DNA from 4 places in the Halomonas kashgarensis genome. Region 2 is predicted to be linked to each of the others. Evidence: predicted binding sites of a transcription regulator. Region 2 holds the regulator's gene; each other region holds the start of a gene.
The links. Region 2 encodes LexA, which represses DNA repair genes until DNA is damaged. Its sites were predicted from a motif close to TACTGTNTANNTANACAGTA; they were not measured.

Region 1 (7,564 bases), 840 kb from region 2:
ACCTTCGCGCTGGGTAACGACGTTGAGCATATGGTGGATACCGTAGATTAGATACACGTAGGCGTGTCCGGGAGGGCCGAACATCGCCTCGGTGCGTGTCGTTCGCCCCTTGGCCGCGTGGCAGGCGGTATCATGCGGGCCCACGTAGGCCTCCACTTCCACGATGCGTCCCACCAGCCGCTGGCCGTTGGGCATCTCCCGCACCAGATGGCAACCGAGCAGATCCTGGGCTACCTCTAGCGTATTGCGGGCGTAAAAATGACGTGGCAGGGGAGCGAAATCGAGAATCGAATGGGAATGAATGGTGACGTTCCTTTGTCGTAGGCCCTGTAGAGGGTCTAGTTTTCAAGCGCAAGACATTAATGGAGATTGCCATGTGGCTCAACTTCGACCATCACTACCGCGAGCTACCGGCCGCGTGCTGGAAGGATAGCTCGCCGACGCCGGTGGCTGAACCACGCCTGGTGGCGTTCAATACCGCCCTGGCGCATCGGTTGGGCATGCAGGAGCAGCCCGATGATAGCCACTTGACCCAGTGGCTGAGTGGTAACGAGGTGCCGCCGGGCGCCAAGCCGTTGGCCATGGCGTACGCCGGCCACCAGTTCGGCAATTTCGTGCCCCAGCTCGGCGACGGCAGGGCGCTGTTGCTGGGCGAGGTGCGCGACCAGGACGGTCGCTTGCAGGATGTGCAGCTCAAGGGTGCCGGACGCACCCCCTTCTCACGAGGTGGCGACGGCAGAGCCCCGCTGGGGCCGGTACTACGCGAGTATCTGGTCAGTGAAGCCATGCAGGCGCTGGATATTCCCACCACCCGCGCTCTGGCCGCCGTGACCACCGGCGAGCGAGTCCGCCGCCGCGTTGTCGAGCCCGGCGCGGTCCTGACCCGCGTCGCGTCAAGTCACGTGCGTATCGGGACTTTCCAGTACCTGGCGGCGCGCGGCGACATCGAGGCGCTGCAGGAACTGGCCGATCACGTGATCGGTCGCCACTACCCAGAACTTGCCGAACGGCCCGACGAGGAACGCTACCTGGCCCTGCTCGATGCCATCGTGCGGCGCCAGGCGTATCTTGTAGCGCGGTGGATGGGCGTGGGCTTCATTCATGGCGTGATGAACACCGACAACATGAGCGTCACCGGCGAGACCATCGATTACGGCCCCTGTGCGTTCATGGAGCGCTTTCATCCCAATACCGTGTTCAGCTCGATCGACGAAGGCAGGCGTTACGCCTACGCCAACCAGCCGGCGATAGCGCAGTGGAACCTGGCACGCCTGGCCGAAACCCTGCTGCCGCTGATCGACGAGGACGGCGATCGGGCCGTGGCACGAGCCACTGAAGTGATCGAGGCTTTTTCGGCGTATTTCGAGGCCCAATGGCTATCGGTCTTGGCCACCAAACTGGGGCTGGATCACGAGGCGAGACCGGACGCCACCCGGGCGCTGGGTGACGAGTTCCAGGCCGTGATGAAAGCCGGAAGAATGGACTTCACCTTGAGTTTCTATCGGCTTTACCAGCTGGCGGCGGCGATGAATACGCCGGCTTACCCACAAGTCAGGGAGGATATCCTGGCGCTTGGCGAGGCGCCCGAGCCGCTGACGGTCTGGCTCGAGCGGTGGGAAGCCTATCACGCAGAGGTCGGGGTGCTGGAAGGCCCACGCCTGGACCGGATGCGCCGCGCCAATCCGATGCTGATCCCGCGCAACCACCGTATCGAGGAGGTGATCGCGGCGGCGGTGGAGCAGAACGACTTCACCCCGTTTCGGACGCTTTTGTCATTGCTGGTCAAGCCCTACGACGACACTGACGAAGCGCGGGAGTGGGCACTGCCGGCGCAGCCTGGCCAGGAGGTGCTGCGTACCTTTTGCGGTACCTGAAGTATGTTAAACTTGAAGGCCTCTGTTTTTATATACAGTTTTTATATGCGGTTTTTATATACAGCTTGATTCGATACACCATCACTAACGGATTGCCGGAATATTCTATGGTCGGTTTACGGAAAGCCGTGTGACTCGGGGCCACGTTAAAACGCCGGGGCTGGAGCGCAAGATCATCCACTGCGATTGCGACTGTTTCTTCGCCGCAGTGGAGATGCGCGACAACCCCGCGCTGCGGGACATTCCATTGGCGATCGGCGGTAGCGTCGAGCATCGCGGGGTGATCTCGACCTGCAATTATCCCGCCCGCCGGTTCGGTATTCATTCGGCGATGTCTACCGCCCAGGCGTTCAAGCGGTGCCCGCACCTTACCCTGCTGCGCGGCGACATGGCGAAGTACAAGGCCGTGGCGCGGCAGGTTTTTGGCATCTACCGCGAGGTCACCGAGGTGATCGAGCCCCTCTCCCTGGACGAGGCGTTTCTCGATGTCTCGGGTAGCGAGCTTTGCCAAGGCAGCGCCACACGTATCGCAGCGGCGATTCGCCAACGGGTGGAGGAGAGTGTAGGCATCACTGTCTCCGCCGGGGTGGCGCCCAACAAGTTCCTGGCCAAGATCGCCAGCGACTGGAACAAGCCCAACGGAATGTTCGTGATTACCCCTGCCGAGGTAGAGACATTCGTCAAACAGCTACCGGTCAAGCGCATCAATGGGGTGGGGCCGCGTACCGCGGAAAAGCTGGCTGAGCTGGGCATCGTCACCTGCGCCGACGTCCGCGCCTGGACCCTGGCGCAGCTGGTCGAGCGCTTCGGCCGCTTCGGTCATCGCCTGCACGAACTCAGCTGGGGCCGTGACGAGCGGCCGGTACGCCTGCAACGTGAACGTAAATCGGTGAGCACCGAGCATACCTATCCCGAAGACTTGCCCCATCTGGCCGCCTGTCGCGAGCGCTTGCCGGAGCTGCTGGCCGACCTGGAACGCCGCTATTCCCGTCTGGACCCGCCGCGTGCGGTTCGCGGGGCGGTGGTGAAGGTGAAGTTCAACGACTTTACCCAGACAACGGTGGAGCAAGCCGACCCTGCGCCGGACCAGGCGCAGTTCGATACGCTTTTGGAGATCGGCTGGCAGCGCGGCGCCAGGCCGGTGCGGCTGCTGGGGGTGGGGTATCGCCTGGCGGATGCCGGGTCGGAGCAGCAGCTCACGCTGTTCTGACCCGCCTGGCGTCGCTAGCCATTCAGGTCGGAACAATCCGATGCGGGGGCGCTATGAACCCGTCCGTGGGCGCTAAATTCGCCATCCATGGCGAATAACCCCCGCTACGGATTGAGTTCCGACCTCTTCTGAGGGGAAGCTGAGGTTAATCATCAATGGTGTCGGGCATTGATTAAACAGACGTGTGATAGTTTGATAGGTAATTCTTCTCCTGCTAACAATGAGACCGGCATGACTGAGTCCACCTCGAACAAGCCCACGCTTCCCCGTCTGGTATTTGCTCACGCCAACGGCTTTCCCGGCTCAAGCTATCGTAGCCTGCTGGCACCGCTGGCCGAGCATTTCGATGTTCATCCGGTGGATCGGCTCGGCCATCACCCGGACTATCCCGTCAACCATAACTGGACCAACCTGGTCGACGAGCTGCTGGCCCACCTGCCCGAGACGGATGAACCGCTGCTGGGTGTGGGGCATTCGCTCGGCGGCACGCTGATGGCCATGGCCGCGGACAAGCAGCCGCAGCGCTTTCACGGTGTGATCATGCTCGACCCTCCGCTGATGTTGGGGCCGGATGCCTGGGCGATGAAGGCCGCCAAGCGTTTCGGCTTCATCGACCGAGTCACGCCGGCGGGCAAGACCCAAGGGCGGCGCACGCTGTGGCCCAGCCGCGAGGCGATGGCGACATACCTTGGGCGACGGGGGCTGTTTCGGCGCTTTACCCCCGAAGCGTTGCACGACTACATTGAAGCAGGGACCCGCGTACTCGAGGACGGTCGGGCGGAATTGACCTTCGACCCCCAGGTCGAGGTCGAGATATTCCGTCATTTACCGGATCACCTGTCGCGGCTGCCCCAGCGCGTCAATGTGCCCCTGCATGTGGTGGCGGGGAGCGAATCGCACCTGCTGACGCCGAGCCGCATCCAGCGTCTGCGGCGAAGGGGGCTTGAAATCAGCATGGTGCCGGGAACCCACATGTTTCCCATGGAGCAGCCCCAGGAAACTCGAGCCGCCATCCTGGAAACGTGGCGGCGATTCAATTGACCGAGTGGCGACACAGAGCCAGCTAATTGCCTATCAGGAGTGTGACTATGTATCTCTCCGTCCAGCTCAGCTATTACCCCTTGAGCGATGATTTCAAACCTGCCGTGCGTGAAGTAGTGAAATGTCTGCAACGACAAAGTGAACTGGAGGTTTACCCCAACCGCATGAGCACCCAGGTCTTCGGGGAGGTCGATGCCGTCATGGCAGCGCTGGGGGAGGTCATGAAGTGGTCGTTCGAGACGTACGGCAAGGCCGTCTTCGTCGCCAATATCCTCGAGGGCGACAGGCGTCCTGACGCCTGACCGGCCACCGCGCTGGCCTAGGGGCGAGGCCAGCGTGGCAATGGTCCAGTTGATGGGCATGACGGAGCGGCGCTACAGCTTCGATAAGGTACAGCTTCGATAAGGTATAGTTGCGACAGCTAGAGTCTATCCTTAATTTCTTCGAGGATCTGGCATGTGTTGCGTTTCTGTTTGATGGAGCGCTTGATGAAATTGTGCAGCTCCAATGTGGCACAGGTCTTTAATAACAACTCATGAAACTTCAAAGAGTGTTGCGCTGAAGTAAGTGCATTGTTTGAAGTGGTCCAATTAGAGCGGACACCCCGGTAAGCCTCATAATGGAGGCAGTGGAGGTGTTCATGACCAAGAAGACTCGACGTCGGTTTTCCGATGAATTCAAGGCGGATGCAGTGAGCCTGGTGAGCGATCAGGGGTATTCCGTATCCGAGGCCGCCCGGCGCCTGGGCGTGGAGCGCAGCGTGCTGGACCGCTGGTGCCGCAAGCACCGCCAGCAGGGCTCCGGCACCCCGGGGCGGCAGGAGGACGATCGCGACGCCGAGATCAAGAAGCTCCGCGAAGAAGTTCGTAAGCTTCAGGTTGAAAAGGATATTTTAAAAAAGGCGGCGGCCTTCTTCGCCAAAGAGTCGAACTGAGATACCAGTTCATCGAGTCGGAGAAGGCCACCTACCCCGTGGCCGTGTTGTGTCGGGTCATGCGGGTCAGCCGGAGCGGTTTCTATGCCTGGCGACGACGTGACCCTGATGACCATCGACAGGCCCTGCTCCATGAGGTCAGAGAGATCCATCGCCGGAAGCGCGGCAGCTACGGCAGCCGCCGCATGGCCAAAGAACTGCGACGCCGTGGCTATGAGGTCGGTCGTTACCAGGCCCGAAGCCTGATGCGGGAAGCCGGTGTAGAGGCACGCCAGCGGCGACGCTGGCGTCATACGACCGATACCCAGCACACCCTGCCGGTGGCGCCCAACCTCTTGAATCGCCAATTCACGGTGGCGGCACCGAATCGGGCCTGGGTGGCTGATATTACGGCTATCTGGACGTTGGAAGGATGGCTCTACCTGGCGGCGGTGCTCGACCTCCACGACCGGCAGTTGGTGGGCTGGGCGATGGCCGAGCACATGCGCACGCAACTGGTCCTGGACGCCCTGGAGATGGGCGTGGGCCGCCGGCAACCCGGTAGAGGGTTGATTCATCATAGCGATCGCGGGAGCCAATACGCGTCGCATGAGTACCGCGGCACGCTTGTTCGGCATGGGTTCCAGGCCTCGATGAGCCGCAAGGGGAACTGCTGGGATAATGCCGTCATGGAGCGCTTTTTTGGCTCACTGAAAAGCGAGTGGTTGGCTGACCAGCGGTATGCGAGCCGACAGGCGGCACGGCGGGATGTAATCGACTACATCGAGATGGAGTACAACAGTTGCCGGCTTCACTCGACCCTAGGCTATCAGACGCCGAGGGAGATCGAACTGGCGGCTGCGGCTTGAAAATGTGTCCGCTCTGACTTGACCAGAACAATATAAAGCCCGTAGTGCAATGGTTTCATCGACGATAAAGAAATGCTGGCTGTGTAGTTCGGCGGGTATTACGCCATGGGAATCAGCCTCTTTTTTCTCCACCTTGAGATCAAGTTGCCTGGCAACCTCCGCCAGGCGGGAAAGCGATTGCTCCGCTTCGATACCCAGAACCGCCATCAAACGGCTAATGACCGGGCTGAAGGTAAGAAAACTCAACTCCAGCCCACGGTAACGGTACTTCGCCTGTATTTCGTGGTCCTGAATCAAGAGAAACTGCTCTTCGGGCAAGCAGGTGTTAACCGCCTCGTCGCAGCTATTTATAGGGGAGTCAGGTTTAAACGCACTCATGCTGGAGAAGTTTTTTATAGACGAAAAGATACTTTCTTTTGCTGCAATCGCGAGCATGGGCGATTCCTCCACAAACCTGAATTGATATAGGCCAAGTTATTTCTTTATTGGCTCGGCCTGTCTGGCTGGGGCGATTTTAGGTTTTTTGTTTGGTGGAGTAGGATCATTTTTCTGGTTAATTTAATGGGTGTTTCTCATCCCTTTTTTATCGCTTCTGGAGTCTCCTGGCGGGCAATGAAAAACCGGCCATGCCGCCGAGTTCAGATAAGGTGGCGGTGGCCGGTTCGGCACTTTACGGCAAGGCAGACTAGACTAGCTGATTCAGGCAATTCTCGATGATCTCGAACCCTTCCTCGAGCACCTTGTCTTCGATGGTGACGGGCATCAAAAAGCGAATGGTATTGCCGTACATGCCACACGATAGCAGGATCAGGCCGTTTTCCCGCGCTTTCTTGCATAGCGCACCGGCAAGGTCTGCATCGGGCGTATGGCAGGACTTGTCGGATACCAGGTCGAAAGCCGCCATGGCACCCATGTTGCGCGCGTTATCGATACAGTCGTAGCTCTCCTGCCACTGGGTGAATCGTGAGGCCAGCTTGTCGCCCAGCGCTTGGCTCTGCTCGAGTATGTTCTCCTCTTCGAAAACCTCCAGGACCGCCAGGGCAGCGGCGCAGGCGGTGGGGCTGCCGGTGTAGGTTCCGCCCAGCGAGTTGGGGCCGGAAGCATCCATGTGCTTGTCGGTGCCCACGATCGCCGAGATGGGCATGCCGTCGGCCATGCTCTTGGCCATGGTGATGATGTCTGGCTCGACACCGCTGTGTTCGATGGCGAACATCTTGCCGGTACGGCCGAAACCGCTTTGCACCTCGTCGATGATCATCAGCATGCCGTGCTCGTCGCACAACTCGCGGATCGCCTCGAGAAACGACGGCGAGGCGGGATAGAAGCCGCCTTCGCCGAGCACGGGTTCCAGAATGATCGCGGCGGTATCCTTGGGGTTGGCGTCGGTGCGCAGGGTCATTTTCAGGCCACGCAGCGCTTCCTCCTCGCTGACACCGTGATACGGCACCGGGTAGGGGGCGCGGAACACCGTCCCCGGCATGGGGCCGAAGTCGGTCTGGTAGGGGTTGACCTTGCCGTTCATCGCCATGGTCATGAAGGTGCGCCCGTGGTAGCCGCCGTCGAAACAGATCACGTTGGTCTTGCCGGTGGCGGCGCGGGCGATCTTGACCGCGTTTTCCAGCGCTTCGGCACCGGAATTGGCGAGCATGACCTTGGC
Region 2 (7,564 bases):
GAAAGAGCCAGGTAAAGACTGCCGTGGCGTCTGTTTCTATTGTTCGCTTCAAGCCCTGGGTGGGGAACCACGCTGTTCTGGCTGACGATGCAGGGTGGCTGAGGATGACGGCGCTCGAGGTTAAGCCCATCGTTGTCGAAGCGAATGAGATCGCCATTGACCGGCGCCAAGGGTGCCTCGATGCCCAGCTCGGAGGCAAGTTGCTGATGGGCCTGCTGATGACGCGCTTCCCCATGGACGGGCAGCAAGTGACCCGGCTGAAGCCACTGATAAAGTTTCTTGAGTTCCTCTTGCGCCGGGTGCCCAGTGGCATGCAGTTCGGGATGAGAGAACTCGTCATAAACTGTTACGCCGAGACGGTCGAGGCCTTGCTTCAAACGCTCGATGAGGCGCTCGTTTCCGGGAATCGCCTTTGCCGAAAAAATGACGCTATCGTCAGGCTTCAATTCGAAAAGCGGGTGGTGTCCCTGGACCAGGCGATGCAGTGCCGCTCGCGGTTCGCCCTGGCTACCGGTGGCAATGACCACGATTTCGTCGGGAGGCAAGTAACCCAGATCGTGGAGAGGAACGAGAGAGGGAAAGTCTTCAAGGTAACCCAGACCGCGTGCGACCGACACCATGCGCTCCATGGAGCGTCCCATCAGACTGACTCTACGCCCGCAACGTCTTGCCGCCTGGCCGATTGCGCTGATTCTCGCCAGGTTGCTGGCAAAGCATGACACCACGACTCGGCCGGGACATTGGCGCAAGGTGCGCTCCAGGGCGGCAGCGACCTCGCCTTCGCTCCCTGAATGGCCGGGCATCGGTGCGTTGGTGGAATCGCCGACCACCAGGTCGACGGGAGCCAGGGCGCGAAATTGCGCTGCCGTTACCGGAGTGCCGATTAACGGATCCGAGTCGAGTTTCCAGTCACCAGTATGCAGTAGACGGTATGGACCAACCGATACCATCAAGGCGCAGCTTTCGGGAATGGAGTGGGTGACTGGCAGGTAGCGCAAGGTAAAGGGACCGCTTTCCAGGGCCTCGCCGGGTTCGACGATATGTATTGCGGCGGGACTCAAGTTGCGCTCGGCGAATTTCAAGCGTAGCAGCGCCCCAGCCAGTGGTGTGGCGTAGATGGGGCATCCCCAGTGTGGCCACAACCAGGCTACCGCGCCAATATGATCTTCATGTCCATGGGTGATGAAAAGGGCCTGGGGGATGATGCCCAGGGCCTTGGCCGTATCCAGATTGGGGACCTGAAGAGGAGAATCGGGCAGGTCCTGCCGAATCATCATGCCGCAATCGATACTGATCCAGTGTGAATCGTAAGCGTAAAGGCTCAGATTCATCCCGATTTCACCACAGCCGCCCAGTGGCAAGAAGTGCAGTGGCTGGCGACGGCGGGGGCGAACATGAACACGCGGTGAAAACATTGATAAACGTAAACCTTGAATGTAGATCGTAACTATACGGGATTGAAGCAAGGTCTCACAATCGGAAGGCGAGAGGCGGTGCGTGGCGTCTCGGGTTTCGCTAGACTAGGCCGCATCGTTGTCGGTTCCGCTCAGCGTCAAGCGCCGCGGGACTCGATCTTTTTCGTCTTCCCCTAAGATGGTTGGTTCATGTCTCATTATTATCGCTTGATTGTTTCCTGCCCCGACAAGGTCGGGATTGTCGCTCGAGTATCGGGCTTTATTGCCCAGCAGGGAGGATCGATCACCGAGGCCAGCCAGCATTCCGATCTCGAGACCGGGCGCTTCTTCATGCGTTACGAAATTCTGGCCGATTCGCTGGAGATGTCGTCTGCCTCTCTGCGGCTAGCCTTCGAACCGGTGGCCCGGGAATTCGAGATGCAATGGGCTCTGACCGATACGCGAAAGCGACAGCGGGTGGTGCTGATGGTCTCCCGGGAGTCCCACTGCCTGGTGGACTTGCTGTATCGCTGGCAGGCGGGGGAGTTGGACTGCGATATCGTCGGGGTGATTTCCAACCACGACGATATGCGCTCCTTGGCGGAGTGGTATGGCATCACGTATTACCATGTGCCGGTGGATCCAGCCGACAAGGAGTCCGCTTTTGCCAAGGTTCAGGCCTGTATCGACGCAATGGAAGCCGACTGTATCGTCCTGGCTCGCTACATGCAGATATTGCCCCCGGCGCTATGCCAGCGCTATATCGGCAAGGTGATCAATATCCATCACAGTTTCCTGCCGTCTTTTGCCGGTGCCAAGCCCTACCACCAGGCCTATGAACGGGGCGTTAAGCTTATCGGTGCCACCTGTCACTATGTCACTGAGGAACTGGATGCTGGGCCTATCATCGAGCAGGATATTCATCGAGTCAGCCATTGCCATACGCCAACGGACCTGGTGAGGTTCGGGCGGGATGTGGAGAAGGCAGTGCTGGCGCGAGGCTTGCGCTGGCATCTGGAAGATCGAGTGTTGATTCACGGCAACAAGACCGTGGTATTCAGTTAAGCGGACCCGACGGAGAAAAAGGGGTATGTCGTTTGACGAAGTGGTATTGGCTCCATGGGTGCTATGGCTTGGCGCGCTTCTGGCCGTCGGATTTGTATTGCTGGCGCTGCAGCAGCGCCCTTGGCGGACGCTAATAGAAGACTCTGCACTGCAGCATCGCTGGTTGGGAGCGACGGTCGCCATTGCCTTGATGTGGCAGATGCGTGCCCAGGCGGTCGACTGGTTGACCCTTCATCTGGTTTTTACCGCCCTGATGACGCTGCTGTTCAAGGCGCCCCTGGCCCTGATTACCAACGTGCTGGTGAATGGCGCCATGATCGCGATCGGGCGCAATGACTGGCCGCTGCTGGGCGTCAACATCCTGGTCACCGGTGTGATACCGGCGCTGGTGGTGGTGGTGGTCTGGCGCCTGGTGGATCGCTATCTACCCGACCATCTGATGGTTTATATCTTTGTGTGTGGCTTCTTTGGGTCCGCTCTGGCGACCCTGGCGGGTGGGTTGACTGTCGTATTGGCGGTCTGGGCGGGAACGACGAGTCCCGACGCCTTCTACCTGGCGCAGGAGTATGCGCGGTTCTTGCCGTTACTGATGCCCTCTGAGGCGCTTATCACCGGCATGCTGTTCAGCATCATGGTGGTGTATCGTCCCGAATGGGTGGCCACCTTGAACGGCCACCGCTACATCGATACCAAATGACGAGGAGTAAGTAAGGAGTGATGCATCCTTGCGACAGTCCCTGTCTCGCTAGCCCAAGGCCTGGCCATTGCCGCCACGGATGACGCCGACACCCACACCTTCTATTTCCAGGGGCTGATGGCGTAGATCCACTTCGATAGCAGGGAAATCGGCATTTTCCGCTTCAAGCGTCACTCGGTGACCCTGACGCAAGAAACGTTTCACCGTGACTTCCTCTCCCAGACGGGCTACGACGATCTGGCCGTTACGTACCTTCTCGGTACGATGCACCGCAAGCAAATCGCCCTCCAGAATGCCGGCATCCTTCATCGATAAACCGCGCACGCGCAACAGGTAATCTGCACGGGGAGTGAAGTACTCAGGAGGCAGCGGGCAGTAACGATCGATATGCTCAGCGGCGAGTACCGGACTGCCGGCTGCAACTTCACCGATCACCGGCAAGCCTTGTGGAAAGGTGGCTTCCGCCGGGCTTTCCGTCCCTTCCATAAGCTCCGCCGGTTCCTGTGGCTCCTGCGAGGGGAGGCGGATACCACGGGAAGTATGGCGAATGATGCGTATCGCCCCCTTGCGCTCCAGCGCCCGTAGATGCTCTTCTGCAGCATTGGGTGAGCGAAAGCCAAGCGCTTTGGCGATCTCTGCCCGTGTCGGCGGATATCCCAGCTCGTTCATGGTCTTTACGATGAAGTCGTAGACATGTTGTTGGCGAGCTGTTAAGGGTCGAGACATGGCAAGCTCCATGGAGTCGTCAAGTTGCTGAAAATGGTCGTGTTAACATTACACTAATGGTTAAGTATACAGCATGTTGCTCTGTCCAGTATATGACCCAATCCGACCTATCATGTTCCGTCCTGTTCAAGCTCTAGTTCGTCAGTACTACTCGTCAGCTTCAGTCGTGCGTTTTAAAATAGAATTTACTAATTGAAATTCCACGGCATTTCAATCGTTGAGAGTCGATCTGCAATAACGTAAGCTTTTGTTCTGTTTTAAACATACGTTTATCCGGAGAGCTCCCCTATGGCCCAATCTGATACCGTTACCCGTATTCTCGATACGGCGGAGGTGCTGTTTGCCGAAAGGGGGTTTGCGGAGACATCCTTGCGCAATATCACCAGCAAGGCGAAGGTCAACCTGGCGGCGGTCAATTATCACTTCGGTTCCAAGAAAGCATTGATACAAGCCGTTTTTTCCCGCTATCTCGATCCCTTTACCCAGCGCTTTCATGCGGCTCTGGATGAGTTGGAAAACCGTTACAACGGACAAGTCATCCCGCTGGAAGAACTGCTCGAGACCATGGCCAGGACGGTTCTGGAAGTACCGGCGGAACGCAACAGCCTAAAAGTGTTCATGCGTCTTCTGGGGCTTGCCTATAGCCAGGCCCAAGGACATTTGCGCCGGCATATCCAGTCGGAGTACGGGGAAGCTTTCACACGCTTTACCGAACTGGTCCGCCAGGCAACTCCCGAGCTGCCCGATGCCGAACGTTTCTGGCGCCTTCATTTCATGTTGGGGACGGTGATCTTCACGCTTTCGGGACTGGACGCTTTGCGCGACATTGCCGCCAAGGATTATCAGGAACAGGTAACGGTAAAGGATCTGGTTCGCCGCATGCGCCCGGTGGTGGTCGCGGCGATGAATGCACCGTTGCCGGAACCGGCAGGGGAGCGTCATGTACACGCCGCGACTTGAAACCCTTCCTCCGAAAGCTGCTGCCTGGGTGGAAATCGATATTGCCGACCAGTGCCTGGTGCTATGGCACGGTCAGGAGGTGCAATGGTCATGTCAGGTTTCCACGGCACAAGCGGGAACCGGCCAGGAGGAGGGTAGCGGCAGAACCCCGCTGGGATGGCACTATATTCGTGCCCATATCGGTCGGGAAAAGCCGCCGGGAAGTGTGTTTCGCGGCCGTCGGCCGACCGGTGAGATTTTTAGCGAAGCCTTGGCCGAGCGCTATCCCGAGCGCGACTGGATACTGACGCGGATCCTCTGGCTGTGCGGACTGGAGCCTGGTGTCAATCGGGGCGGGAGCGTGGATTCCCAAAGACGCTATATTTATCTGCATGGTACACCTCTCGACCAGCCGATGGGTGTCGCGCGCTCCCATGGTTGTATACGCATGCGCGACGCAGACCTTATGGCGCTGTTCGACCAGGCCAGGCCAGGCACTGCTGTATGGATTCACGGGTGAAATAACGGCGCTCATTCGTGAGAGGTGTGATGGAATCTCGAGGCTAATGGCTGTGTTTGCGTTGCTGTCGCATCCAGGCACCACTTTGGTCTAGAATTATCGCCCCATTTTCAGGATGTCACTCCATGACCCAGACGATCGGCTCCGTGATGCTCGACCTCGAGGGGACACACCTGACCAAGGATGATGAGCGGTTATTGCAGCATCCCGCCGTCGGTGGTGTGATTCTGTTTGCGCGCAATGTTGTCGATGGCACTCAAGTGCGTGAGCTATGCGCCGATATTCGCCGGATAAGGCCCGAGTTGTTGCTATCGGTGGACCAGGAGGGGGGGCGGGTGCAGCGCATCCAGTCCGGTGTGACGCGATTGCCGTCGATGGCCACTTTAGGCGGGCTTTATCAGGAAGATCCTGAAACCACGCTGCGTATCGCCAAGGACGCCGGATGGTTGCTGGGCATGGAGATGGCTGCTTGCGGACTCGATCTGAGCTTTGCCCCGGTGCTTGATGTTGATACCGGTGTTTCCAGCGTGATCGGCGATCGTAGCTTCGGTGCCGACCCCAAACGGGTGGCTCGCCTGGGGGAGGCCTTTATCCACGGCTTGCACGAAGCCGGCATGGCGGCGGTAGGAAAGCACTTCCCCGGCCATGGCGGAATAGCTGCCGATTCTCATCTGGAGTTGCCGGTGGATGAACGTTCGCTGGACACCCTGAAGGCCACCGATCTTGTACCGTTCACCCACCTTGCCTCCCAGCTGGATGGCATCATGCCGGCACATGTCGTCTACAGCGCCTTCGATTCGCGTCCCGCAGGGTTCTCGCCGAGCTGGCTGGGAATGTTGCGTGAGTCTCTGGGCTTCAAGGGCTGTATATTTTCCGATGACTTGAGCATGGCCGGTGCCCACGAGGCGGGGAGCCCCAGTGAGCGGGCTCGGGCCGCGCTGGATGCCGGCTGCGACATGCTGCTGGTATGCAACGACCGCGAGGCGGCGGTTGAGGTGCTGGAAAGTTGCGAGAGCCTAGATTGCCGTCGAGCTGCAAAATTGCGCTATGGCCGAGCCAGGCCGAATCTGGAAGCCCTGACCGCTCTGGCCCGATGGCGTCGCACCCATGCCCGTCTCGAGGCACTTGCCGCCGAGGGCTCTAGCTGATCCATCGGCGCATTAGGTCTGTGCGAGTTCCATCCTGTTCATGTCGCTAGGGTCCGCAATAGATTTCAAGCGTTTTTACCCATAACCGTTTTACTCATGACGGTTATGTCTATGTTTTTATGTATATGTTTTTCCCATCAGTTACCAATGGAGCAGTGCAGCAATGCCGAAGCTGGATAAGGAGGCGTTAGAGTCTCTTGCCACCATGCGTGAGGTCATGGATAACGCCGATTGCCTGATTTCCCAAGAGGAAGTCGAGCTTGCCCTGGATCGAATGGCCGCAGAAATTACCCGGGACCTGGGCGATAAACTGCCCGTATTCTATTGCGTGATGAATGGCGGCTTGATCACTACCGGCCATCTCTTGACTCGTCTGGGTTTTCCCCTGGAAGTGGATTACCTGCATGCCACCCGGTATCGCAATGAGTTGCGTGGCGGAGAGCTTTTCTGGCGGGTCTCGCCCGAGATTCCCATGGCGGGGCGTCACGTCGTGATCGTCGATGACATTCTGGACGAAGGCGCGACGTTGGCGGCGATCCTGGCCTACTGCCGAGAGGCCAAGGCAGCCAGCATCACCACCGCGGTTCTAGTCGACAAGACTCACGATCGCAAGGCGGTGCCGGGGCTCAAGGCCGATTACTGCAGCCTGGAAGTCGTGGACCGTTATGTGTTCGGTTTCGGCATGGACTACAAGGGCTACTGGCGCAACGCACCCGGCATCTTCGCTCCCAAGGGGCTATGACTCAGCGCCCACAGCCATGGGCCGGGGCGTGATGAGTTCATTCAACGGGGCGAGAAGCGCCGTGCCAAACCGGTTTCGGCAATCATGCGGGTGGATATCTCCTCAACGGAAAAGCGGGTGGTGTCGATAGAGGGGATATTCATCGTACGGTAGAGCGATTCCGCCTGTTCCACTTCCTGCATGCATTGATCCATTGAGCTGTAACGGCTGTTGGGCCGCCGTTCATGGCGAATGGCGGCCAAGCGCCGCGGGTCGATGGTCAAGCCGAACAGCTTGTGGCGATGCGGAGCGAGGGATTTCGGCAGTTTCAGGACGCCATCCTCGTCCTGGTCA
Region 3 (7,564 bases), 720 kb from region 2:
GGGACGAGCTCTCGGGCATCCGTTCTGGGCGTCCGCCGTTTCGCTGCTGGTCAGTTTTCTGCTGGTACTGGTGATGCTCTTGGTGTTGCGAGCCCCGGCACCAGCGGTTACCCAGACCTTTCACTTGCCCCCGTGGGTCTGGATCGGCGGCTTCGTAGGCGTGTTCTATGTCAGTGCTTCGCTGATTCTGGCGCCCCACCTTGGCGCCACCGGCTTGATGGTGTGCCTGATCGCCGGGCAGATACTTGCCTCATTGGTGATCGATCACTTCGGCCTGGTAGGCCTGCCCCGGCGTCCGGCCAGTGCCGCCCGGCTGGTGGGAATCGTCGTGATGCTGGTAGGGGTGGCAATCGTGCTGGCAACATCTTCCAGCGCCCCGGTCGCGGCCGGTAAATAGCGGTCTTCCGAGAGCTTAGCCATAGCCCAGCGCCGTCTGCAGGCGTTGAGCGTTGGCGGCGACCCAGCTCGGGTCGATGGCGCCCCACTCAAGAATGCGATACTGGCCGCTATTGTGGCGCTCTCCCTCGGTTTTCTCGAACTCGCACACGATGTCCAGCTCCGCCAGCGAGACGATGGTGTCCTGGGCGGTGCGTCTTGGCATGCCGGTGGCTTCGATCAGCGCGGGAACGCTTGCGACACCCTGGTCGATCAGGTACGCCACGTACAGGCGGCGGTAGAAGCTGGACTTGGTCTTGCTGAGAGCACTAGCCATGAGAATTCCCGAAGTCAAAATCGAATGAGCATTCTAGCGGAATAGATCGCCCTGGGGATGGGGCGGGCGAAACGACTGGGTATCAAGGCCCATTTCCGTGCGGTCCTGCAGCCCCAGCCGGCGGCTGGCGCGCCTGAAACGTTGATTGATCATGTCGGCGAAAACACCTTCGCCACGAAAACGGTGGCCGAAGCGGGCGTCATAATCCTTGCCGCCGCGGCATTGGCGAATCAGGCTCATGACCTTGGCGGCACGCTCCGGGTAGTGAGCCTCGAGCCAGGCTTCGAAGAGCGGCGCCACTTCATGGGGCAGTCGCAGCAGCATCCAGTTGGCGGTACGCGCGCCGGCTCGGCTAGCGGCCTCCAGCAGGTCTTCCAGTTCATGATCGGTCAACCCCGGAATCACTGGAGAAACCAAGGCGCCCACGGGAATACTGGCCGTGTTCAGCTCCTCCATGATGCGCAAGCGCGCCCGAGGCCCGGCCGTGCGCGGCTCCAGTGTGCGTTTCAGCTGGTTATCCAGGCTGGTCAGGCTGATGAATACCCTTACCAGGCGCTGCTCCGCCATTGCCGAGAGGAGCTCCAGGTCGCGCAGGATCAACGAGCTCTTGGTGACCAAGGTGACGGGATGACGGCACTCCAGCAGCAGCTCCAGCAATTGCCGGGTAGTGCGTCGCTCGGCCTCGAGCGGCTGATAGCAGTCGGTATTTCCGGACAAGTTGATAGGGCGACAGACGTAGCCGGGTTTACACAGCTCTTCACGCAGGCGCTCCACCAGGCCGGTGCGGGCGATCAGCTTGGTTTCGAAGTCCAGCCCCGGAGAGTAGTCCCAGTAAGCGTGGCTCGGCCGGGCGAAACAGTAGATACAGCCGTGCTCGCAGCCCCGGTAAGGATTCAACGACCGGTCGAAGGCAAGATCGGGCGAACGATTCCAGGAAAGTGCGCTCTTGCTGGGTTCTTCGCGCACCTGGGTCGGCAACTTGTCGGGGATCGGCTCCTGCCACCAGCCATCGTCTTCCTCGACCACTCGGCTGGGAGCGAAGCGATTGTGCGGGTCGTAGGTGGCCCCGCGCCCCTTGCGCACCGTCTGGCTGGCGCTATCTGGCCGCGGATCGTGCATGCGCCTGCTCCTGTATAAATGCTTTTAAAGCTATATTTATATACAGTATAAAGTGCATTGGCGTATTGGCAAATACAAAACCGGCGGCCTGGAAGGCCGCCGGGACTGGGTTAGGCGCAGCACGTCATGCACAGCGCTACCGAATGAGGCGAGACGAAGCTGGTGCTTCAGAACGCTAGTGTTTCAAAATTACGTAAAACGCGTGAATGATGCCCGGTATGAAGCCGAACAAGGTCAGCAGAATATTCAACCAGAAATGGCCTTTCAGGCCGACCTCCAGAAAAACGCCGACGGGCGGCAGGATAATGGCAAAAATCATCTTGATGGGATCGGTCGCGGTAAATGCCATGAAGCCTCCTTTGCTTCCAGTGAAGAATTGCGTCTTGCAAGTGTAGGCATGGACGTCAAACTTATCGACGATAAGCCGTTCCGTTATGACATGTCGTCGAGAATAACGTTCACTGGTTTCGTCAGCGGCTAGACTGTATTCCTGTGACGTTTCGTCAGCATCTATTTAGCAAGTATCGCTCCTGGGAGGGACCCCCGTGTTTAAATTTATTACCACCTCGTTTTGCTTGTTCAGCTGTGTTGCCACGACCCAGGCGTGGGGACAAACCGGCGAGACGAGCATGCCGACCCTGCAAGTCACCGCGCCACGCCTGGAACGAGAGCTCTACGCCACGCCCGCTGCCGTTTCGACCATCGATGAAACCGAGATACAGCAGGGAAAACAGCGCGTGCGCCTGGACGAGACGCTGAGAATGGTACCGGGGGTGTTCCTACAGAATCGCGATAATTTCGCCCAGGGCCAGCGTATCGCCATCCGCGGCTTCGGGGCGCGGGCGCCCTTCGGGGTACGTGGCATCACCGTCATGGTCGATGGCATTCCCTATACGTTGCCCGATGGCCAGGCGCAGCTGGACGCCATCGACCTCGACAGCGCGGAAAGCATCGAGGTGATTCGCGGCCCCTCTTCGGTGCTATACGGCAATGCCGCGGGCGGGGTGATTTCCGTCACCACGCGGGATGGCCGCGAGGAGACCCGCCCGAGCCTGCGTATCGAGGGCGGCAGCGACGGCTATCGCAAGGCCTCGCTGCAGGCCGGAGGGCGCCAGGGAGACTGGTCCCACCATGTCAGCCTGTCGGCGCTCAACGTCGATGGCTACCGCGAACAGAGTTCGACCGAGAAGTATCTGCTCAATGCCAAGCTGCGCCGGGAGCTGGGTAGCGAGCGCGCCTTGACGGCCATCGTCAACCTGCTCGAGAACCCGCGTTCGGAAGACCCCGGCGCCCTGCAGGCAGATGAAGTGGCGCAGGGGCGCGACCAGGCCGCTCCCAACTCCCTGGCTCTGGATGCCGGGCAGAGCGTCGACCAGCAACTGGTAGCGCTGCAGTACGAGGATCTCGCCGTCGGCCCCGGCGAGCTGCATGTGAAAGGGTTTATCTCCCAGCGCGATTTCGAGCAGCAGCTGCCCTACGTGGGTGATAGCCTGATCGGCTACCAGCGTGACTATTACGGCTTTGGTGCGGAGTACCACCAAGCCCTGAATCTGGCGGACATGCCGCTGCGCTACGTGGCGGGAGTCGAGGCGGCACGTCAGGAGGACGATCGCTGGCGGCGCGATGTCGATGCGCAGGGGCGCGCCCTGGCAGAATCCGCCGACGAAACCCAGACCGCTACCTCGACGGGCGTATTCGTCCAGGGTGATCTCGACGTCAGCGAAGAGATCACGCTGTCGCTGGGTACGCGGTTCGACCGGGTAGAGCTGGAGGTGGACGATGCCTTTCTCGACGACGGCGACGAGAGCGGCCGGCGCACCTTCGACGAGTGGAGCGGCTCGGCGGGGCTCAGCTACCGTTACCTGCCCGACCATCAAGCGTATGTGAACACCGGGACGGCCTTCGAGACGCCGACGTTTTCCGAATTCGCCAATCCGGAAGGAGGCGGGTTCAATCCCGGCATTGAGCCGCAAAAAGCCTGGAACCGGGAGCTGGGGCTGCGCGGCAATTTCGCCAACGGGCTCGATTATGACGTGGCGCTGTTTTCGGTGCGCGTACGCGACGAACTGGTGCCCTATTACGACGGGCCGGATGGGCGCACTTTCTACCAGAACGCCGGTGATACCGAGCGCGACGGCGTGGAAGTGGCCCTGGGCTGGCAGTTCGCGGCGAACTGGCGACTGGATAGCGCCCTGACCCTGGCACGCTACGAGTTCGACAGCTTCTCGACCCAGGACGAGGCGTTCGACGGCAAGCGAATTCCCGGCTTGCCCGAACAGGTCTGGGTCAACCGGCTCTCCTGGCAGGGCATGGACGAGCGTTTCGCCACCCTGGAAACCCAGTACACCGGCGACATGGTGGCGGATAACGCCAACGAGACCGAGGTCGACGGCTACTGGCTGGTCAACCTGCGCGCCGGGGATGGCTGGTGGCTCGGTGATGACACGCAGCTCAAGGCCTACGCCGGAATTCGCAACCTTCTGGATGAAGAGCATTACGCCAATGTGCGTTTGAACGGCAATTACGGGCGTTTCTACGAGCCCGCAGCGGGGCGTACCTTCTACGCCGGGCTGGAGCTTGGGTTCTGAACCGAACACGAGGTTAGTGACGCAGTGAAACGGGCCACCTTAGGGCGGCCTGTTTCGTTGCGTCACGCAGCGGGGCTCGGTTATTTCGGGAAGGACATGGCACTGCCTATCATTATTGTTGCTCTTGTAGCGCTTCCACCAGTTGCGGTTTGCTCATGGTGCTGCGTCCGGCAATCTGCTTTTCCTGGGCACGTTGGTAAAGCTCTTGTTTCGATAGGGCGGCAAGGTCCTGGTTTGCGGTTCGTGAGGGTTTCTTGCGCGCTTTTGTATCGTTGTCTTCGGCCTTGGCTTTGACTTTTTTCGTCTCCTTCTCCTTCTCCTTTTTCTTATCCTTGTCTTTGCGCTTACTCTTTTTGTCCTTGTCCTTGTCCTTGTCCTTGTCCTTGTCCTTGTCCTTGTTTTTGGCCTTCTTCTTGTTCTTTTTCTTGTCCTTGTCTTTTTTATCCTTGGCTTTGGGCTCGCTCGCCTCGTCCTGTTGGGGTGGCTTGCCCTGAGAAAGGCTCTGCTTGAGTACCTGCATCAGGTCGATGACTTCGCCACCTTGCTCATCTTCGGGCTCGGGCTCATCCGGCGTATCGAATACATCCTCGTCATTGGCGAGCTTTTCCCGTACCCGCTCCAGGATGTCGTGGCTATGTTGGTCCTCGAGCAGCTCGCGCTCGAGCGTATCGGTGGAGAGTGACTCAATGGCTTTTTCGAACTGCTCGATACGTTTCTTGTCGGGAGAGTCCTGTTTGCTTGTCGTGTCTTCCTGGGGAAGGTCGATATCGTCGGGGGAGCGCAGCTCATCGGCAAAGCGCAGGGTTTCGGCGCGAAGGATTCCTTTTTCGGCGATGATCGCCACCAGATACTCCTTACCGCGCATGACGAAACTGGCGATACCGGCGCGCTGCGACTCCTCCATGGTCTTTGCCAGCAGGCGGTAGGCCTTGGTAACGCCCTTGTCGGGGGCAAGAAAGTAGGCGCGCTGGAAATACATCGGGTCGATCTCGTCGAGGCCGACGAAGCGCTTGAGGTCGATTTCCTGGGACTTCTCCGGCGCTAGTTCCTCCAGCTCGCGATCCTCCACTACCACGAACTCGTTCTTTTCCACCTCGTAGCCGCGGATCAGTTCATCGCTTTCGAGGACGCGCTGCTCCTTCTGGCAAAAATAGCGGCGTGCCAGCGGCGTGCCGTGCTTATCCACCATGCGCAGCGAGACCGGTTTGGCGCGGTTGGCCGGGTAGAGGTTCACCGATAGGCTGACCAGGCCGAAGGTGATGGTGCCGGACCAGAAAGGGCGCGGGCCGCTGGCATGAAAGCGCTTCTTGTCATCCGTGTTCTCGGTGTTGTCCTTACCCTGCTTGCGGTTTTTCGAAGAGCGTTTGTCAGGCACGTTTGCGCTCCTGTTTCAGGCTGGCTTCCAGCGCCTTGGACAGGTCGCTGGAAGGCTTGGGGCGGCGGATCGGAGTGACCTTGACGCTTTCGCCACGCTGCTTGGCGGCGATCATCTCCTTTACCTGATCGCGGTATTGGTCGTGGTACTCCTCGGGCTCGAATGGAGCTTCCAACATGCCAATCAGTTGCCGGGCCATATCCAGCTCCTTGGAATCCAGCTTCTTGCCCTTGGGCGGCTCCAGGGAGTCGGCGGACACTACTTGTTCCTCGTTGCGCAGCGACATCAACATGGGTACGCCTTGATGCAGGCGTAGCGCGCCGATATAGGCTTTCTTGCGCATCACCCAGCGGACCACGCCTTCTTTACCGCTATGTTCCAGCGCCGCGATCAAGGCCCGGTAGTCTTCATCGTTGTCATCGGGTCCCAGGTAATAGGGGCGGTCGTACCAGCGATGGTCGATCACGTGCGGGTGAAGAAAAGCGACGACTTCGATATCCCGGGAAGGCTCGGGTTCCAGCGATTCGAGTTCCTCCTTGTCGAGCATCACCAGGCTGCCCTCCTTGGTGCGATAGGCGCGGCGAATGTCGGCATAAGGAACGACTTCATCGGTTTCGGGATTGACCATGGCCTGTTTGACCGGGGAGCGATCCTTTTCATGCAGCAGCCGGAAATGCACACTCTGATCCTGGATGGCCGAGTAGAGCTTGACCGGAACGCCGGCTTCACCCAGGCGAATCACGCCTTTCCACATCGTCCGTGCGGCCATTATTTCGCCCCCTCGTCCCGGCAGGCGGGACACACGGTGTCACGGGAATCCTCCAGTTCCATCACGCATAGCGGACAGATCGGCTGATCGCAGTGGATACAGTGATAACCAGCCTCGTAATGAAAGGTGTGCTGGCAGAACTGGCAGGTCTCGGGACCGGACTCCAGCCACCATGGGGTTTCGCTTTCTATCGCATGTCGGGACATTTATCTCTCCTCGGGATTATCTCGCCCCTTGGCGTCATTTCACCCTTTGGCGTCATTTCACACCCACTGCCTTGAGCCGCTTGGCATCGAGGGGGCGGGCCGCCTGGCGGAATCCTTCCCACGGGTCTTCGCGCAGAGCCGACAGGCGCCGACGCAGGTTGTCGGTGTTGTAGCGGTCGGCCCTCAGCGCGGCGTTGAGCTCGTCCCAGCGCACCGGGACGGCCACAGGCGCCCCTTCACGGGCGCGCACGGTATAAGATGCCACCGCCGTATTGCCGCGGCCGTTGCGCAGGTAATCGATGAACAACCGGCCTTCGCGCTTGGTCTTGGACATGCTGGCGGTCAGGCGCTTGGGGTCCGCCTCGGCGTGCTGCTGCGCCACCGCCTTGGAGAACGCCTTGGCCTGGTCCCAGTCGGCTTTGGGCTCCAGCGGCACCACCAGGTGCAGGCCCTTGCCGCCGGTGGTGCGCACGAAACTCGTCAGCTCCAGCGATTCCAGGCGTTCGTGCAGCGTCCGGGCGACACGCAGGATCTCCTTCCAGCCCACCCCGGGCGAGGGGTCGAGGTCGAATACCAGAATGTCGGGATGCTCGATATCGTCGATGCGGCTACCCCAGGGGTGGATCTCCAATGCGCCGGCCTGGACCAGGCCGACCAGGTCTGCCGCCGTCTCGACATAGACGTACTCGCTGGTGCGGTTCTCCTTCTCGGCGATCTCCACCCGGGGTACGGAAGCGGGAATGGCGACACGCGGGTGCTTCTGGAAAAAGCACTCGTCGGTGCGTCCCTGGGGGC
Region 4 (7,564 bases), 790 kb from region 2:
CCACCTTGGCCAGGCTCAGTGCCGCCAGGGGCTGGGGAGCGAGCAGCAGCTGCTCCAGGCAGCCGTCGTCGTAATCACTGCGAAACAGGCTATCCAGCGATAACAGCGCCGCCAGCAAGGCGGCCACCCAGAGAAGCCCTGGCGCAATTACCGTCAGCAGTGCCGGATCCGGCGATATACCGATGGGAAACAGGGTAATGACCAGAGCGAAGAAGACCAGCGGGTTCAACACCTCTCCGCGGTGACGCAGCATCAGAGTCAGGTCGCGTTTCACCATTGCCAGAAGGGCGTCCGAAAGATTGCCGGGAGCCTCTTCGATAGGCAAATGCCGCAGACCTCTGGGGTCTTCCAGCATAACAGCCGTGCCTTGGCGATCTATGGGGTCAGGTCGTTTCACCGCAGTCTCCCTGGCCAAGTTGTATCCGACGCAACGCAGGGGAAGAGCTCAGTTCATGGTGGGTCGTCACCAGAACACAGCCGCCATTTCTCGCATGTGCTGCCAGGCGGGCTTCCAATGCCGCCACACCATCGCGATCGATGGCGGTGAAAGGTTCATCCAGTACCCACAGTGAGCGGGGAATCAGCTCCAGTCGTGCCAGCGCGACACGACGCTGCTGACCCGCCGACAACTGTCCGGCGGGAACATCCTCGAATCCCGCCAGTTCCACATTCTCCAGCGCGCCAAGACAAGCGGTTTCGCTGCGTTTTTCTCCCGCCAAGGCTTGATACCAGTAAAGATTCTCCAGAGGAGTGAGCCCCGCTTTGACCCCAGGTGCATGGCCGAGGTACAGCAGGTTGGCAAGGAAATTCGACCGGGCCTGGCGCATGGAGGTTCCATTCCAGAACAGCTCTCCCTGGTAGTCGGAAAGTTGTCCGGAAAGTATCTTCAACAAGGTGGTCTTGCCGCTGCCGTTCGGTCCTTCGATTCGGACGATCTCACCGGCATTGATCTCCAGGTCCAACCCCTGAAAAAGCCAGCGGTCATCGCGTTCACAGGCCAATTGGCGGGCTTGCAGGCGCAGGCTCAAAAGTCTCTCCCGGCACGTTGATTTCGCGTCGAACTCTACACGGAAAGCCCTCCGCTCGCCAGTCAAGCTATGCGGCGCCGGGTCGCAGCTTGATCGCTATCAACTTTTACTTCTCTTTTGCTTACGAACAGTCGGATCGGCAAGAAATAGCCGATGGCGTAGCATGAACCTGGAACTGTAAGGACGTACAGGTATATACTTCAATACTGTATGAAAAGACACCCACAAAATATAACGGTGATTGCCTGCCTCCCTTGGCTCCAGGAGTTAAACCGATGCTACCTTCTCAGCTATGTCCTATCGCCTCCTCTCCCCACCCCATCCCTCACACTCGACCGCAGCGAGTCATGCGCCGCAATACCTACGCGCTGAAAGTCCGCGGTAACGCCATGTGTGATTGCAATCTTTTTGATGGGGATGTCATCATCATTCGCCGCCTGCAAGCGGGGACGAACGAAGAGACGGCGGTCGCCGAGATCAATCAACGCGAGGTGGCCTTGAAGAAACTGTCGATCGACCGCTTCGGCGTCCATCTTCTTCCCGCGGACTCCCTGCTGCCGGCCGTTTTCCTGCATAATCGTGACATTCAGGTACTGGGGTTGGTCATGGGGGTCAACCGCCAACCCACGGAGCATTGATGCGCTACCTTGTGCCTTCCCTCGACGAGCAAGAGCGGCATACCGCGGAAATCGACGTGGAGAAGAGCCGCTTTCTGGCCTGGCTGTGTCATGCGCCCACCCCGGCGGCATTCGAAAACCTGCTGCTGGCGGCACGCGCCGCCCACCCCAACGCCAGTCACCATTGCAGCGCCTTTATCGCCGGCCCGCCGGGGGAACAGAACCTGATCGGGTTCTCCGATGACGGCGAGCCCGGCGGTACCGCAGGCAGGCCCATGTTTCAGGTATTGGAAGGTAGCGGCATCGGCCAGGTCGGCTGCGTGGTAATACGCTATTTCGGCGGCACCAAGCTGGGCACCGGAGGCCTGGCAAGAGCCTACGCCCAGGCAGTAGCAAAGGGGCTGGAAGCCCTGCCCACCCACGAGGTCGTCGAGCGCGACGCCTACCTGCTGCAGGTGGATTTTTCCGCCGAGGCCGAGGTACGCAACTGGCTGCACGAGAATGACATTGCCATTCTCGACGTCGAGTACGCTGCCCGAGGCGCCGCCCTGACCATTGGCTGGCCACGCGACCAAGCGCTGGACCTGAGCCCACTGGAAAACCGCTTGAAGCAGACCGTGGAATGTCGCCGCCTTCCCCCCCAAACATGAACGCGGCATGCCAACCAAGGCATGCCGCGTCTCGTTCTGCTTTCTAATTTCTACTTCCGCAAGTATCTAACCCAGATACTTGATCATGACCCCCGCCGCCACGGCAGAGCCGATGACCCCGGCCACGTTGGGCCCCATGGCATGCATCAGTAGGAAGTTGTGCGGGTTGGACTCCAGACCTACCTTGTTGGCGACACGCGCCGCCATCGGCACCGCCGAAACGCCTGCCGCGCCAATCAATGGATTGATCGGCATCCGGCTCACCAGGTTCATCAGCTTGGCCATCAATACGCCGGCGGCGGTACCGATGCCAAATGCCACGATACCCAGCCCCAGGATGCCCAGCGTTTCCACCGACAAGAAACTCTCCGCCATCAATTTAGAGCCTACCGAAAGCCCCAGGATGATGGTCACGATATTGATCAAGGCATTCTGCGCGGTATCCGATAAACGCTCGACCACACCGCACTCGCGCATCAGGTTACCGAAGCAGAACATGCCCAGCAGTGGCGCTGCATCGGGCAAGAAGAGCGCAACCAGAATCAGCAGCATCAGCGGGAAGACGATCTTTTCCAGCTTGGACACCGGCCGCAGCTGCGTCATCTTGATCTCACGCTCTTTTTGAGTCGTCAACAGACGCATGATCGGCGGCTGGATCAGCGGCACCAGCGCCATGTAGGCGTAGGCCGCCACGGCAATGGCACCCAGCAACTCAGGGGCCAATACGCTGGATACGTAGATCGAGGTCGGCCCATCCGCGCCGCCGATAATACCGATGGCGGCGGCCTGGTTGAGGGAGAAGTCCATAACCCCCAGCGATGTCAGCAACACGGCACCAAAGAGCGTAGCAAAAATGCCGAACTGGGCAGCGGCCCCTAGAAAGAGCGTTCGCGGATTCGCCAGCAGCGGCCCGAAGTCGGTCATTGCGCCAACACCCATGAAGATGAGCAGTGGCGCGATGCCCGAGGCGATAGCGACTCTATAGAAGCTGTAGAGCATGCCATCGCTATAGCCTACGCCCACGGCGACATCCTTGGCAGCGCGCAACTGGTCCGGTGCCGCCGTATCGTGAGCAATGGCTTTCAGCGTCTCCCTCCATGCTTCCACATTGGCAAGCGGGTCCAGAGTCGCGCCTAACGCTGCCGATATCTGCTGCAGTACCGCAGGCTTGGCGACTTCGATTGCTTGATCCAGGGCTGAAATCGCCAGCCCCGCTTCGGGAATATTGGCCAGAATTCCCCCGAAGCCGATCGGCACCAGCAACAGCGGCTCGAATTTTTTCTGGATGGCCAGGTACAACAGCAAGAGCCCCACAGCGATCATCACCGCCTGGCCCAACTGCAGGTTGTAAAGCCCCGACCCTTCCCAGAGAACGATTAGTTTATCCATGATCCGGGCGCCCTTAGAGTTCGATCAGCGTGTCGCCTACGGCTACGCTGTCGCCCTCATTGACCTTGATCGCGGCGACCTTCCCCGCGCTGCTCGCCCGGACTTCCGTCTCCATCTTCATGGCTTCCAGGATGATCACCACATCGCCCTCGGCGACGCTATCGCCGGGTTTGACGTTGACCTTGAAGATATTCCCGGCCAGCGGTGCGGTGATGCTAGCCCCGGATGGGGCAGCAGGGGCCGCTTCGGCCGTGGCTGCGGGTTGCTCCTGCACCTCGCCGATCTCGCCACCTTCGGCGACCTCCACGACATAGGCCTTGCCATTGAGCTTGACGGTATAGGTTTCGGGGGTTCCGGCCGGTGCCGGGGCGCTCGCCGCTTGCTGCTTGGCGGGCACTTGAGCGGCTTGCTCCTCGGCCTGGGGCGCCGGCTCGAAGGCTTCGGGATTATCGCGATTCTTGAGGAATTTCAGGCCGATCTGCGGGAACAGTGCATAGGTCAGCACATCGTCCACTTCGCGCTCGCCTTCGGCCAGGCGAATGTTTTCGTCCTTGGCCTTTTCCTTGAGCTCCGCCTGCAACCTGTCCATTTCGGCAGCGAGGTTATCGGCTGGACGACAGGTGATCGGCTCACTCCCTTCCAGCACGCGGCTCTGCAGTTCGCGGTTGAAGGGCGCCGGTGCTGCGCCGTACTCTCCCTTGAGAAGCGCCTGCACTTCCTTGGAAATGGACTTGTAGCGCTCGCCCATCATCACGTTCATCACTGCCTGGGTGCCGACGATCTGCGATGTCGGCGTGACCAGAGGAATGAAGCCCAGATCTTCACGGACACGGGGGATTTCCTCGAGAACAGCGTCCAGCTTGTCGCCGGCGCCCTGCTCCTTGAGCTGGCCTTCCATATTGGTCAACATGCCGCCGGGTACCTGGGCAACTAGAATGCGCGAGTCGATGCCCTTGAGAGACCCCTCGAAGGCGGCGTACTTCTTGCGCACCTGACGGAAGTAGCCGGCGATGTCTTCCAGCAGCTCCAGATCCAGCCCGGTATCGCGCCCGGTATCCTTGAGCATGGCGACCACGGATTCGGTGGGGCTGTGGCCGTAGGTCATGGACATCGAGGAGATAGCGGTATCGACATTGTCGATTCCCGCCTCCACTGCCTTGAGAATGGTGGCGGTCGAGAGTCCCGTCGTGGCATGGCACTGCATGTGGATCGGGATCGACAGCTCCTGCTTCAAGCGGGTCACCAGCTCGAAAGCGGTATAAGGCGTCAATAGTCCCGCCATATCCTTGATGGCCAATGAGTCGGCACCCAGCCCCTCGATGGTCTTGGCCAGATCCACCCAGCTGTCCAGGGTATGAACGGGGCTCACCGTGTAGGAAATGGTGCCCTGGGCGTGACCTTCCACGTTGCGTACCGCCTTGAGCGCCCGCTCCAGATTGCGCGGGTCGTTCATCGCATCGAAGACCCGGAAGACATCTACCCCGTTGGTCTTGGCCCGCTCGACGAACTTGTCCACGACATCATCGGCATAGTGGCGGTAGCCCAGCAGGTTCTGCCCCCGCAGCAACATCTGCTGGGGCGTATTGGGCATGGCCTCCTTCAGGGCGCGGATACGCTCCCAAGGGTCCTCGCCGAGATAGCGGATACAGGCATCGAAGGTCGCGCCGCCCCAGGATTCCAGCGACCAGAAGCCCACTTTATCCAGCTTCTCGGCGATAGGCAGCATATCGTCCAGGCGTAAACGAGTGGCGAACAAGGACTGATGTGCATCACGCAGGACGACATCGGTGATTCCCAAGGGACGTTTTATTTCGTTCATGGCGTAGGCTCGATCATTTGTAATAAGGAAACAGGCAGCGCAGGACCATCCGTTAAACGTAGCGTGAACGCATGCTTAGCGCTGATGGCGACTGCGATAGCGATGAATGGCCGCGCTGATGACGACCATCGTCTCATCATCCGAGGAAGCACTGGATGTGACACTGGGAGAGGCAGGAGCGGCGGCGGGCTCAGGCGAGAAGCGCCTGATCAGAGTCGACATAAGCATTACGGTCAATACCAAAACCGTAAGAAAAACAAAAACAAAGCCCATACCGAGGCCCATCAGGGCTAACCCGTCATTTAGCAGTTGTGTATCCTGCATATGGCTTTCTCCGTGGTGCTGCGCCCCGCGCTTGGTCCGACGCTGCCAGTCAGCGTAAAAAGAGGCTTGGCGCAATGAGAGTGATGCACTAACCTGCCACACCCTGAAAAGATTGCAAGGGCGCCATGGTGGAAGTCAACGTTGTTAATTTACTACAAGATGGCAAAATCGGCCTGGCGCCGATGGAAGGCGTCATCGATTCCGTCACCCGCGATCTGCTGACCAGATCACCAGGCTTCGATTGGACGGTCACCGAATTCGTCCGGGTAGTCGACGCTCGCCTGCCACCTCGCGTGTTTCACAAGCACTGCCCCGAACTCACCCAGGCGCGAGTCGCAACCCCCAGCGGCGTCCCGGTCCACCTGCAGCTACTCGGCTCGGACACTCGTGCCTTGGCCACCAATGCCCGTCAGGCCTTGGCGCTCGGCGCCATCAGTATTGATCTCAATTTCGGCTGTCCGGCCAAGATCGTCAACCGCCACGACGGGGGCGCGTCACTGTTACGCCATCCCGAACGTGTGTTCGCTGCCGTCAAGGCAGTCAGCGATGCTATCGACGGCGAGATTCCGGTAACCGCCAAGATTCGCCTGGGCTTTGCCGATCGGCGCCAGGCGCTTCACTGCGCGCTTGCCGCACAGTCAGCCGGTGCACGACAGCTCGTGGTCCATGGGCGAACCCGAGAGGAGGGCTACCGGCCACCAGCCCACTGGGACTGGATCGGCAAGATCCGTCATCGCCTGGATATACCCGTTGTCGCCAATGGCGATATCTGGACCCTGGAGGACTACTGGAGGGCACGCTCGCTTTCCGGCTGCAAGGACGTGATGCTGGGACGTGGCGCCCTCGCCGACCCGTGGCTGGCACCACGCATCCGACATTGGTTGACCACCGGCGAGCGCCTGGCTCCCACCACTTGGGAAATGCAGGCCGACGTTCTTCACCAGTACGCCACGATTCAGCGGCGTACTCTACCGCCGAAGATCGTGGTATCACTGGTCAAACAATGGCTGGCCCAGATGCGCCAGCGTGGCGGGGAAGCGGAAGTGCGTTTTCAGAAGCTCAAGCGCATTACCGATCTAGACACACTTCTAGACGCCCTGCTCCTGCCACGCAGCAATCAGGAACATGAACAGAGAGTCGTGAAGGAACCAACAACGGAACAGCCCCACCATTCCGAACGTGCATTTTGCTGATTCAAGAACTGCAGACAAAAAAAGCGCCCGCCGCATTGCGGAGGGCGCGAGGCACGATCGCAGGACCGAGGGCGCGAGCCACCTGACGGCCTGGCTAGGTACAACTGGAGCAACACATCAGAAAGGAAACGGTAATCGGACGATGGCAATATAGTGCTTGATACAGCGCCTGAAGAAACAACATTACCGAAGCAGAAAACCCGCTCTCGAAAGAGAGCGGGTTTGAATCTGGCGCGCCCGGGAGGATTCGAACCTCCGACCACCTGATTCGTAGTCAGGTACTCTATCCAGCTGAGCTACGGGCGCGTGATACAGCAAATACTATAATCTATCGACTATGATCGACATGAGAGCAGAACATCACAAGCACTATCATGTACAAGACTGGCGCGCCCGGGAGGATTCGAACCTCCGACCACCTGATTCGTAGTCAGGTACTCTATCCAGCTGAGCTACGGGCGCGTGTCTATAGATGTGCGTTTGGCGGAGAGAGAGGGATTCGAACCCTCGATAGGGCTATAAACCCTATACTCCCTTAGCAGGG

Region 1: the regulator LexA is predicted to act here: its motif matches at 1,895-1,914, upstream of dinB (DNA polymerase IV).
Region 3: the regulator LexA is predicted to act here: its motif matches at 1,860-1,879, upstream of R5M92_RS08845 (PA0069 family radical SAM protein).
Region 4: the regulator LexA is predicted to act here: its motif matches at 1,233-1,252, upstream of R5M92_RS09150 (LexA family protein).

What each region holds. Positions count from the first base shown of each region.
Region 1 covers NZ_CP137552.1:2,044,902-2,052,465, reverse strand. Annotated here, with positions in the region: gene R5M92_RS09380 (DNA-3-methyladenine glycosylase) at 1-222, opposite strand, end outside; gene R5M92_RS09375 (protein adenylyltransferase SelO) at 375-1,874, shown strand; gene dinB (DNA polymerase IV) at 2,089-3,084, shown strand; gene R5M92_RS09365 (alpha/beta hydrolase) at 3,316-4,125, shown strand; gene R5M92_RS09360 (thiamine-binding protein) at 4,173-4,427, shown strand; partial or broken gene R5M92_RS09355 (IS3 family transposase) at 4,766-5,907, shown strand; gene R5M92_RS09350 (hypothetical protein) at 5,860-6,342, opposite strand; gene gabT (4-aminobutyrate--2-oxoglutarate transaminase) at 6,593-7,564, opposite strand, start outside.
Region 2 covers NZ_CP137552.1:1,203,334-1,210,897, reverse strand. Annotated here, with positions in the region: gene R5M92_RS05560 (ribonuclease J) at 1-1,331, opposite strand, end outside; gene purU (formyltetrahydrofolate deformylase) at 1,605-2,459, shown strand; gene R5M92_RS05550 (energy-coupling factor ABC transporter permease) at 2,485-3,156, shown strand; gene lexA (transcriptional repressor LexA) at 3,205-3,882, opposite strand; gene R5M92_RS05540 (TetR/AcrR family transcriptional regulator) at 4,171-4,842, shown strand; gene R5M92_RS05535 (L,D-transpeptidase) at 4,823-5,341, shown strand; gene nagZ (beta-N-acetylhexosaminidase) at 5,467-6,489, shown strand; gene R5M92_RS05525 (hypoxanthine-guanine phosphoribosyltransferase) at 6,653-7,231, shown strand; gene R5M92_RS05520 (pyruvate, water dikinase regulatory protein) at 7,273-7,564, opposite strand, start outside.
Region 3 covers NZ_CP137552.1:1,923,565-1,931,128, reverse strand. Annotated here, with positions in the region: gene R5M92_RS08855 (DMT family transporter) at 1-397, shown strand, start outside; gene R5M92_RS08850 (winged helix-turn-helix domain-containing protein) at 413-712, opposite strand; gene R5M92_RS08845 (PA0069 family radical SAM protein) at 746-1,831, opposite strand; gene R5M92_RS08840 (YqaE/Pmp3 family membrane protein) at 2,007-2,180, opposite strand; gene R5M92_RS08835 (TonB-dependent receptor family protein) at 2,377-4,419, shown strand; gene R5M92_RS08830 (Ku protein) at 4,532-5,794, opposite strand; gene R5M92_RS08825 (Ku protein) at 5,787-6,563, opposite strand; gene R5M92_RS08820 (hypothetical protein) at 6,563-6,769, opposite strand; gene ligD (DNA ligase D) at 6,822-7,564, opposite strand, start outside.
Region 4 covers NZ_CP137552.1:1,996,808-2,004,371, forward strand. Annotated here, with positions in the region: gene ccmB (heme exporter protein CcmB) at 1-355, opposite strand, end outside; gene ccmA (cytochrome c biogenesis heme-transporting ATPase CcmA) at 384-1,028, opposite strand; gene R5M92_RS09150 (LexA family protein) at 1,304-1,666, shown strand; gene R5M92_RS09155 (IMPACT family protein) at 1,666-2,295, shown strand; gene R5M92_RS09160 (sodium ion-translocating decarboxylase subunit beta) at 2,362-3,684, opposite strand; gene oadA (sodium-extruding oxaloacetate decarboxylase subunit alpha) at 3,698-5,503, opposite strand; gene R5M92_RS09170 (OadG family protein) at 5,579-5,827, opposite strand; gene R5M92_RS09175 (tRNA-dihydrouridine synthase family protein) at 6,010-7,020, shown strand; tRNA gene R5M92_RS09180 (tRNA-Arg) at 7,250-7,326, opposite strand; tRNA gene R5M92_RS09185 (tRNA-Arg) at 7,406-7,482, opposite strand; tRNA gene R5M92_RS09190 (tRNA-Ser) at 7,502-7,564, opposite strand, start outside.